DNA from 2 places in the Sphingomonas longa genome. Region 1 is predicted to be linked to the other one. Evidence: predicted binding sites of a transcription regulator. Region 1 holds the regulator's gene; the other holds the start of a gene.

Region 1 (5,233 bases):
CGTTCGTCGGCCGCATCCCGATGCCGGCGCTCGTTGCCGTAATGGTCATGGTGTCGATCGGCACGTTCAGCTGGAACTCGATCCCCAATTTGCGCCGCCACCCGCCGACATCCTCGGTCGTCATGCTCGTCACGGTCGCGGTCGTCGTCCTCACCCGCGATCTCGCGCAGGGCGTGCTGGCGGGCGTGCTGCTGTCCGGCATCTTCTTCGCGAATAAGGTCCGTCGCATGTTCGCGGTCGAGCGGACGGAAGACGGCACCGTCGCCACCTACATCGTCACCGGCCAGATCTTCTTCGCCTCGGTCGACCGCTTCACCCGCGCCTTCCGGATGCCGGAGCCCGCCGCCCACGTCCTGATCGACGTCACCGCCGCACATTTCTGGGATATCTCCGCCGTGGGTGCGCTCGACAAGGCGGTCGCGCGCCTGCGCCGCGACGGTGCGGAGGTGACGGTGATCGGTTATAACCGCGCCAGCGCCGATCTCGTCGATCGCTTCGCGCTTTACGACAAAACCGGCGTGGAGATGGGCGTCACCCCGCACTGACGCTGTTCCACGCGCAACCGGCGTGGCAAGGCACGCGCATGACGCTCGTACCAGTCGCCGAAGCCCAGTCCCGCCTGTTCGCGCTCAAACCGCCGGTCGCGACGGAGGACGTGCCGCTCCCGCACGCCGCGGGCCGATGGGCCGCCGCCGACATTCTCGCCGCGCGGACGCAGCCCGTGGCGGACCTTTCGGCGATGGACGGCTACGCGATCCGCTTCGCCGACCTGCCCGGCCCCTGGACGGTGATCGGCGAAAGCGCCGCGGGCCGCCCCTTCGATGGGACAGTCGACGCTTATCAGGCCACGCGCATCTTCACCGGTGCCGCGATGCCCGCCGGTGCCGACACAGTGCTGATCCAGGAAGAGGCCGGCCGCGACGGCGACCGCCTGACGCTGGCCGGTGAAGGCCCCGGTCACCTCGGCCGCAACACCCGCGCGCGCGGACTCGACTTCCACACCGGCACCCGCCTGATCGCGACCGGCGACCGCCTGACTCCGGCGCGTATCGCCGTCGCTGCCACTGGCGGCCTCGCCACCCTGCCCGTGCGCCGACGCATTCGCGTCGCGATCGCCGCGACGGGCGACGAACTCGTCCCTGCCGGAACGATGCCGCTCGGATCGCAACTGCCCGAATCGAACGGCGTCATGCTCGCGGCGATGATCGCGGACCTGCCCGTCGACATCGTCGATCTCGGCATCCTGCCCGACCGGCTCGACGCCTTGCGGGACGCCTTCGCTGCGGTCGAGGCCGACCTGCTCGTGACCACCGGTGGCGCGTCGGTCGGCGACCACGATCTCGTCCGCCCCGCGCTGGAGGCGGCGGGCGGTACGATCGACTTCTGGCGGATCGCGCTACGGCCTGGCAAGCCGATGATGGCCGGCCGCCTTGGCGATGCGGCGGTGCTCGGCCTGCCCGGCAATCCGGTGTCCGCCTTCGTCACCGCGACGTTGTTCGTCCGCCCGCTGATCGCGCATCTCGCCGGCGCACGCGATCCGCTGCCGCAGACTGGCACGGTGTTGCTGGGCGAGGACCTGCCCGCGAACGGCCCGCGCACCGACTATCTGCGGGCGGAAATTCGCGAAGGCCGTGCCTATGCCTCTACGATTCAGGACAGTTCGATGCTGCTGACGCTCGCGCGCTCGACCTGCCTCATCGTCCGGCCGACCGATGCGCCGCCCGCAAAGGCCGGCGACTCGGCGGAAATCTTGGGGATCGCTTGACGACAAGTTTTGCGTTCCATATAGGTTCCTCGTCTGTTCTGAAGGACAGCCGGGTTCCGACGGAGGGAAACGCGATGCTCACGCGCAAGCAGCACGAGCTGGTCTGCTTCATCAACGATCGCCTCGCCGAGACGGGGGTGTCTCCCTCGTTCGAGGAGATGAAGGATGCACTCGACCTGAAGTCCAAGTCGGGCGTTCACCGCCTGATCTCCGCGCTGGAGGAACGCCAGTTCATCCGCCGCCTCCCCAACCGCGCCCGCGCGCTGGAGGTGTTGCGCATGCCCGAGCGTGCCGACGCCAAGAAGGCACCGAAGACGAAGGCTCCGACGCCTCCACTTCCTCCACTTCGCCAGCCTGCGAACGACGTGGTCGAGATCCCGTTGCACGGACGCATCGCTGCCGGTGTCCCGATCGAGGCGTTCGAAGGCTCCTCGATGCTCGCCGTTCCCGCCGCCTTGCTCGGCGCGGGCGAGCATTACGCGCTCGAAGTCGCCGGTGACTCGATGGTCGAGGCGGGTATTCTCGACGGCGACTATGCTCTCGTCCGCCGCACCGAAACCGCCCGCGACGGCGAAATCGTCGTGGCGCTGATCGAGGACGCCGAAGCGACGCTGAAGTATTTCCGCCGCGAAGGCGCGATGGTCCGCCTGGACCCCGCCAACCGCGCCTACGATCCGCAGCGCTACAGTCCGCAGCAGGTTCGCATCCAGGGCAAGCTGTCCGGCATCCTTCGCCGCTACGACTGAAGCGGCGGGCGCTGTCCTACAGAGGGGAGCTGCGTTATAGCGGAAGAGTGAGCCTTCTGCGCCATTCTGCTCCCCTCCCCTCCCCTCGGGGAGGGGCTGGGGGAGGGCCTCGCCGCAAGCGCGTCATTCAAGATATCGGACGGCCCAAAACACCGCATTGGACTAACCTTAGCCTAACCTTCCAGCGGTCCGATCCCGCAAGGCACTGAAAACGTTCAACGTCGGAAACGACGGAACCCCGCCCCCGAATCCTCTCGCCCAGCCGCCAAAACCCACGGATGCTCATCCCCGGCCCGCCGTACCGTCGCCGTCCACCCCCCGCTCAGCCCGACGGCAACGCCCCCGGTCCGCGCCAGCACATCCCGTTCCAGCCGCAACCACCGCGGCCGACACCCGACCGGCAAGCGCCGCTCGCTCACCACCACATCCGCCCCGACGCACGCCGCGATCAGCGCCCTTACCGGCACCAGATATGCACTCCGCGTCATCACCACCCGCCGCCCGGCAACATCGACCGCACACAGGTCGGCACTGCACGCCGCCCCCGGCAAACCGTCCAGCGTCATCGGCGCACCCTTCACACCGCCATTCTCGCTCAGCACGTTCTGCATATACTCGCCGGCCCGCTCCCTCAGCAGCGCCATCGCCCCATATTCGGTCCGCACCGCCGCATGCCGCCCGTCCCCGCTCACCAGCAGATCGGGCGCCGGCGTCATCGCCGCCCACAAGGAACCGACGGCCAGCGGGGCCAAACCCCAGCGCCGCCACTCCGTCCGCCACAGCGCAAGCCACAGGCCACCGACAACGATCAGCGCATACGCCGCGTCCGGCATGACCGGCCACGCCCGCACCGCCCCCGGCGCCGACGCCACGATCCGCGCCAGCCACAGCAGCGCCCACAAAGCCCGCTCCACCAGCCACCACACCGGCGCACCCAGCCCCGCCACGTCCAGCAGCAACGCCAGGAGCTCCAACGGCATGACCACGAACGTCGTCCACGGGATGGCGACCATATTGGCCAACGCCCCGTACAATCCGGCACGATGGAAGTGATACACCGCGATCGGCATCAACGCGGCCTCGACGACGACGCCCGTCATCAGGAGCAACACCGCACCCCGGCCCCATCGCCGCAGCAGGCCTTTCTCCCGCACCTCGGCAAAGCCACGCATCCACGGATGGTCGTGCAGCGCCACGATTGCGGTGATGGCGGCAAACGACAATTGGAAGCTCGCCCCGGCCAGCGACTCGGGCCACGCGATCAGCACCACGATCGCCCCCGCCGCCACCAGCCGCAGCGTCATCGCTTCCCGCCCGAGCGCCAGCGCCGCCAGCACCAGCAGCGCGGCCACGCACGACCGGATCGTCGGCACCTCCGACCCCGTCAACAGCGTGTACCCGACCGCCGCCCCGGCCCCCACCGCAGCGGCGACGAGCGGCAGCCGCACCCGCAACGCCAGCGCCGGCCAAAGTGCCAGCAGCCGCATCACGATCAGCATCGTCGCACCCACGACAGCAGTGATGTGCAACCCGCTCACCGACAGCAAATGCGCGAGCCCCGCCGCGCGCATAGCCTCGGCATCCTCCTCCGCAATCGACCCGACATCGCCGGTCGCCAGCGCCGCCGCCACACCGCCCGCACTCCCCGCCACCCGCTCGGTGATATGCCGCGTCAGCGTCGCCCGCAGCCCCAGCTCGGCATCACCCGGCGTCACGATCCGCACCGGTGCAAAGCCCCGCCCCGTCGCCCCAACCCCGGCGAACCACGCCGCGCGGGCATAGCTGTACGCCCCCGGCACCGCCGCATCCGGCGGCGGCAGCAGCCTCGCCCGCAACCGGATAACCGCCCGCCGCGTCAGGCCCGCCGGCACATCCGCTTCAGCAAGATTGACCCGCAACCGCCGCGGCAGCGCCGGCGCATCAATCGGCGCCAGCGTCAGCCGCACCAGTTCACGTGCCACCAGCGGCTCGGCCCGCTCGACGCGGGCGTCGAACGCCGCCACCGCCGGCCGCGCCAGCACCGGCGCCGCCACCCGCTCCGCCCGCCACCATATCAGCGCCAGCCCAACCGCCATCGCCAGCGCGCCGACCGCAACCGCCCTGCTCGCCCTACCGCCGCGACCCAATGCCGCCGCCAGGCACGCCGTCGCCGTCAGTGCCAGCAGCACCGCCGTCCACTCGCTTCGCCGAAGCAGTACGAACCACGCCGCCACCCCCGCCCCGAGCATCACGGGCAGCCACAACACCAGCTGGTCGCGCTCGGCCTCCAGCAATGTTTCCAGCCTATGTTGCACAGCCGCAATTTGTCGCCGCGCGGGGTGCGTGCTAGGGGCTGCGGCGGCTGAACTGGCCATTTGATCCACAGTCTGGGAGCACGCGCGCTTGAGCGCAACATCCGTTCCGGGCAGCACGCCCGAACCCACCTCCGTCGTCACGCGGTTCGCCCCTTCGCCGACCGGATTCCTGCATTTGGGCGGTGCGCGCACCGCGCTGTTCAACTGGCTGTTCGCGCGTCACAATGGTGGCCAGTTCCTGCTTCGGATCGAGGATACCGACCGCGCCCGCTCGACGCAGCCGGCGATCGATGCGATTTTAGTAGGCATGCGCTGGCTAGGGCTCGATTGGGACGGCGATGCCGTGTTCCAGTTCGCCCGCTCCGATCGTCATGCCGAGGTCGCGCATGCAATGGTCGCGAACGGCCACGCCTACCGCTGCTGGATGA
Region 2 (5,233 bases), on a different contig from region 1:
GCCTGCCTGGTGTTTAGCGACAGGTGAAATGCGCATGGCTAACTCGCCCGACTATTACTCTGTGCTGGGAGTGCCCCCTACGGCAGATCGTGCGATTATTCACGCCGCGTGGAAGGCACTGCTCCGCCGATATCACCCTGACGCAAACTTCGGTGAGGACGTTTCTGCCCGCGCAAAAGCGATCAACGAGGCGTATGCCGTCTTGGGTAAGAAGGAAGCACGTGCCGCCTACGATCGCTCGCGACTTCCGCCGTCTTCCCGCTCATACACCTCACACCGCTCGTCCTATGCCACGCAAGCGGGCAGGCGCCCGATGCGGGCTAGCCCATCACTGCGGCCCAGCGATAACTTCTCGCAGCCTCTCGAGGGCAATCAATGGCTGATAGGCTTCTTACTGCTGCTTCTCACCACTGCGCCCGTGGCTATGATCCTGGTCCTGCACTTCGAGGAGACGGGATCGACGTATGCGGTGCGACGCGACGGGGCCGCTCCCCGTGTGCCGGAGATGCCAGCAGTCCCCGAACGCACCCCATCGGGCACGAAGCTCCGGATCGAGCAGTCAAAATCCTGAGTAAGCCGTCAGAGCGCCGGGGCAGGGACGCAACCGCGTCACCTGCCGTTCGACCTGGCTTACTGATAACCGCCGTTCTCCTCGCGCTCTTCAGCTGCGTCCTCCTGCACCTTCTCCATCTCTTCTGCTTCTTCCTTATCCTGCGTGGTGTCGGGATCGATCATGATGCGCTCCTTCGTGTCGGGCCTCAACGCAAGATCGGGCAAGCTGGGTGCGCGGCAGTTGCCCGCGATCCATGTTCCACAATCGCGCGTTGACCTGCATCGGCCCAGTCAGGCAACCCTCGGAGATCATCATGCGGTTCGTTCAGATCGACATCCTTCCATCCGGCAAGGCGCTGGTGGACATCGACAAGCTGACCCATGCTGTGCCTGAGGGTGCGGGAACCCGCCTTTTCCTCGGAGCTCAGCACCTGGACGTGCCGCATTCGCTGGCCGAGCTGGAGAACGTGTTGGCCGGTCGCGACCGGACCGACAGCGGCGAGAACAGCATGGCTGGGTTCGGGAGGCGGTGAACGGCAGCAGGTGACAGTATGGCGTGCGATCACGAGCTATGGAGCCTCACGCTCAAGCTCGAACAGGAACACGGTCGAGAAGGGTCGAGGCACATAGCTGAGCGGATCGGCGCCGCCGCAATCGCTGGTGATTGGGACGATGTCAGGATGTGGAAGGCGGTTGCTGCGAAGTATGACCAACTGCTGCATCAGGGTGCGGGAATGGCTTCCTGATGGTGCGAAACTGCCGAGCCGCCTTTTGTGTCGCGCCCGCGCGTAGCGACTTGGACGACCACCGCCGTTGCGAGCAGGATGGACGACACCAGCCCGCCGATCGCCAGCAGGCCCGACGAGCTGATCGCGAGGTCTAGCCTCAGTGCCGAACGTCGGCCGACCTTCAGCTTCAATCGCGCGCGATGACGACGGTCGAGGCTGACCGGAGCGACTGAATTGTCGATGTGCATGGGGCGACCAACGCTGGATGCGCAGAGCTGTTCATCGACTTGTGTCGCGCCGATCCGACCGCACGGGCCCGACGTTCGCCTGTCGATTCGATCCGTGCTAGGTCGCTACGACATGGCGGAGCGATCCTCGGTTCCGCCGATTACAAGCAGACAAGTCATGGCAGATGCCAAGGACGTGGCGGCCGCGATACAGTCGGCGCTCGACGAGATCGGCGTGACTGGCGAACTTGATGTGACGATGGATGGCAAGGCGGCCAAAAAGCCGCTGGGCTCGTCAGGCGGCGACGATGTGCACATCGATGTGGTCGTCGAACCAGTGGATGAAGCTGGCGAACGGGCACGCGATAGGCCTGCTTGACCTTAGGCTTGGGTCCGACTTCAGGAGAATACCATGTCGATGGAAGACACCACAGAGATCGGCCAGCTGCGAGACCGGCTCAGCGTCGCTGAGCGGAATGTGACGATGCTCCACGAACTGCTGAAGCCCCTACTGAAGGCCAACGGATCAGCCGCACCCGACCTGCTTCACTCGGTGCACAGCACGCGATGAAGCCAGGCGTCGCTGGCGATCAGGTCACAGCGGCTGCCTCGTCGAAGCGCGCCTCGTTGTCGACCGCTGCCGACAGATCAATGGGACGGAGCTGCACTAGGCCGGCATGTTCTTAACCGGCTTGGCATAGAGCTGGCGTCAGGACGCACATCGAGGATCTGACGCATGCGACATTGGAGGGGCGACCGCTCGACGGTGGAGCGAGCGGTGGAGATCGCCCGGAACGGCCTGGCCACTAATCTCGACGGCATCCGGGTGTGGCTGAACAACGAAGGGCGCCAAGGGGTCGAGGCTGCGACAAGCGGCATGTTGATAAAGGCCCAGCTCAACCAGCTGATCAAGGAGCGGACAGCCGCTTCGGGAGCCAGCACCGGCCGTTGACGTCGATCTCGCGATCGGATGATCTGGATCATCGTGTGCGAGACCACGCTACGCCTACGGTCGCCCATGACCAGCACCGAATTGCACGACATCGCCAAGCTCCGTAGCCTCCGCGGCACGCTGGGCGAGATGCAGCAGCCGCAACGCTCTGCGGGAAGCGAAGAAGCTATCAACAACTGCCAGGGCGAGATCAGTAAGATCGAAGCTGACTGGCCTGACGATCGGTTGGTCGCCGCCTTTAATGGAACGGAAAAGCGCGTCGGTGAGCCCGAGGCTGACGCTCTGCTAGCCGAGATCAAGCACCGTGGCTTGAGCCTGTGAAGCGATCGGATGGCAGCAAGTCGACAGTCGAGCGCGCAATCGAGATTGCCCGCATTGGCACCGCCACTTCGATACCGGAGATCCGGACGCAGCTTCGCGAGGAGCATTACGAGAATGTGGAGACGGAGACGAGCGGGCTGACCATCAAGGAGCAGCTGAAGAAGCTGATCGCCGGTCGGCAGGAACGCAGTGTTCGTGTCACGTAGACTGGACCACGCCTGAAGAATGCGGTTGCTTGCTTCAGCCTGGCTCCTTTCGCAGATCCCCTTGCTCATTCTGCATCATCCAGAACCGTGACCAGCCTCGCACCTTCGGGAGGATCAGCCACGTCAGCGCGGACGTGAGCAGGACCGAAGACACGATCTGCTGCAGAACACGCGGGACGTCGGGCAGCGCCCACGCGACGACGCTGCTCACGATCAACAGCGTCGGCACTACCCCCAGCCAGGTTACCAGTGCCGTCTTCCACTTCTTGGCGGCAACCTCGCTGGGCAGATCGAAGCCCATGACGCTGCCGCTGTCGTTCTGGTCCAGGCCGACCGAGAAGGCATCGGCCTCGGAAGCCAGCGCGATGTAGGTCGCGCCCTCCGACCAACGCTCTAATCTCCGCCGCTCGTCGAAGTGCAGGACGAGATGATGCAAGCCGCCCGCCTGATCGAGGCGCACTGCCGACATGAACCCGCCATCGACATGCGCCGCAGCGATCACGCGATCCACCCACGAACCATACGCCTCTTCGTGTCCTGGGCGCATGACGCGGCTGATGACGAAGGCGGCGGGCGCGGGCGGGGGGCTGGGCATCACCGGCCGGACTATCGAGCGTCCGACAGGTTCCGCTATGCCGCCATTCGAAGGGGGGTAGGCGGCAACCACTGGCCCTCACCCAGACTGAACGCCAGCTGAGTGGTCGCTCTGCCCAGTCGGTCAGCTGCGACGAGCCGATTACGAATCTGTGTTCCCCATTCGTTCTGGCGAGCGTTACAATGCGCGCGAACGAGGGACCGAGTCATGAGCGCGTTGAGGCTCCACGAAATACCGTATGATCTGGTGCCGCGGGAGGTGCCCTACTTCCTGTGCCGGACGCCCGCAGGGTTCCCGTCGCCAGCGCAGGACGACATGCAGGATCCGATCGATCTGGGTGCCTGGCTCGTCGAACATCCGGCTGCCAGCTACATCATGCGCGTCGACGGCCAGTCCATGTCGGGAGCGGGCATCAACGACGGCGACCTGATCGTCGTGAACCGCGCCAAGCAGGCTCGGGCGGGCGCGATCGTGGTGGCGCTGGTCCACGGCGACCGCACGCTGAAGCGGCTGCGCCGGATGGACGGCCGCTTCTGGCTAGTGCCGGAGGCTGAAGGCTTTCCGCACATCATCGTCGATGAAAACGTGGAGATATGGGGCGTCGTGGTCGGTGTCGCCCGCAAGATGCCATGACGACGCCGATCGCGCTGATCGACTGCAACAACTACTACGTGTCCTGTGAGCGGGCGTTCGACGCCAGCCTCGTCGGGGTGCCGGTGATCGTCCTGTCGAACAACGACGGATGTGCCATCGCCCGCTCGGCAGAAGCGAAGGCGCTCGGCATCAAGATGGGCGATCCGATGCACCATCTGCGCGACAAGGTGCGTCAGCATCGGATCAGGGTCCTGTCGTCCAACTACACGCTCTACGGCGACATGCAGCGACGGGTGATCGCTGCGTGCGAGGCGTTCGCCCGCGACTTCGAGATCTACTCCATCGACGAGACGTTCCTCGACCTCGCCGGCTTTGAGGACCGCGATCTCGTGAAGCACGCCCACGCCATGCGCGATCAGGTGCGGCAGTGGACGACCATCCCGACCTGCGTCGGCATTGCCGGGACGAAGACCCTGGCGAAGCTCGCCAACGCCGCCGCCAAGAAGGACGCGGCGCTCGGCGGCGTGGCGGACCTGCGCGACGAGGATGTCCGCCGTCACGTCATGTCCGCCTTTCCGGTTGGCGACGTCTGGGGCGTGGGCGGGGCGACAGCGCGCAAGCTGAACGACCTTGGGATCACCACCGCGGGAGCGCTGCGCGACATGCCGATGAAGCAGGCCAGAGCGGTCGGCACCGTCGTGCTCGAACGTCTGGTCGCCGAGCTGCGCGGCGTGCCGTCCGCGGCGGTGGAGATGGTGCAGCCGCAGCGTAAGGGCATGGCGGTGACCCGGTCCTTCGGCACACCCGTGACGAGCTTCGACGGAATGATGGGGGCGCTCAGCCAATACGCGCTGCGTGCCGGCGAGAAGCTGCGCAGCCACGGCCTCGTCGCCGCGCGGCTGACCGCCTTCTTCAATACCAACCGCCACAAGCCGGAGCGGCCGCAGCACGCCGGATCGCGGATGGTGACGCTGCATCCCATGACGAACGATAGCCTCGAGCTGATCGCGGCCGCACGCCGGGCCGCGGAACGGGCGTGGAGGGACGGATATGCTTAC

The links. Region 1 encodes LexA, which represses DNA repair genes until DNA is damaged. Its sites were predicted from a motif close to GTTCCNCNCTTGTTCT; they were not measured.
Region 2: ILT43_RS15300 (LexA family protein) is a predicted target of LexA. The motif match lies at 3,735-3,750, and genes of this name have one in related genera.

The regions. Positions count from the first base shown of each region.
Region 1 is NZ_JAFEMC010000001.1:483,705-488,937, forward strand. It holds gene ILT43_RS02345 (SulP family inorganic anion transporter) at 1-545, shown strand, start outside; gene ILT43_RS02350 (molybdopterin molybdotransferase MoeA) at 584-1,765, shown strand; gene lexA (transcriptional repressor LexA) at 1,840-2,511, shown strand; gene ILT43_RS02360 (ComEC/Rec2 family competence protein) at 2,727-4,739, opposite strand; gene gltX (glutamate--tRNA ligase) at 4,894-5,233, shown strand, end outside.
Region 2 is NZ_JAFEMC010000004.1:419,114-424,346, reverse strand. It holds gene ILT43_RS15345 (J domain-containing protein) at 35-571, shown strand; gene ILT43_RS15340 (hypothetical protein) at 807-1,085, shown strand; gene ILT43_RS19920 (DUF6961 family protein) at 1,104-1,298, shown strand; gene ILT43_RS15335 (hypothetical protein) at 1,274-1,528, opposite strand; gene ILT43_RS15330 (hypothetical protein) at 1,686-1,886, shown strand; gene ILT43_RS15325 (hypothetical protein) at 1,926-2,078, shown strand; gene ILT43_RS15320 (hypothetical protein) at 2,286-2,459, shown strand; gene ILT43_RS15315 (hypothetical protein) at 2,478-2,780, shown strand; gene ILT43_RS15310 (hypothetical protein) at 2,777-2,986, shown strand; gene ILT43_RS15305 (putative antibiotic biosynthesis monooxygenase) at 3,021-3,497, opposite strand; gene ILT43_RS15300 (LexA family protein) at 3,789-4,214, shown strand; gene ILT43_RS15295 (Y-family DNA polymerase) at 4,211-5,233, shown strand, end outside.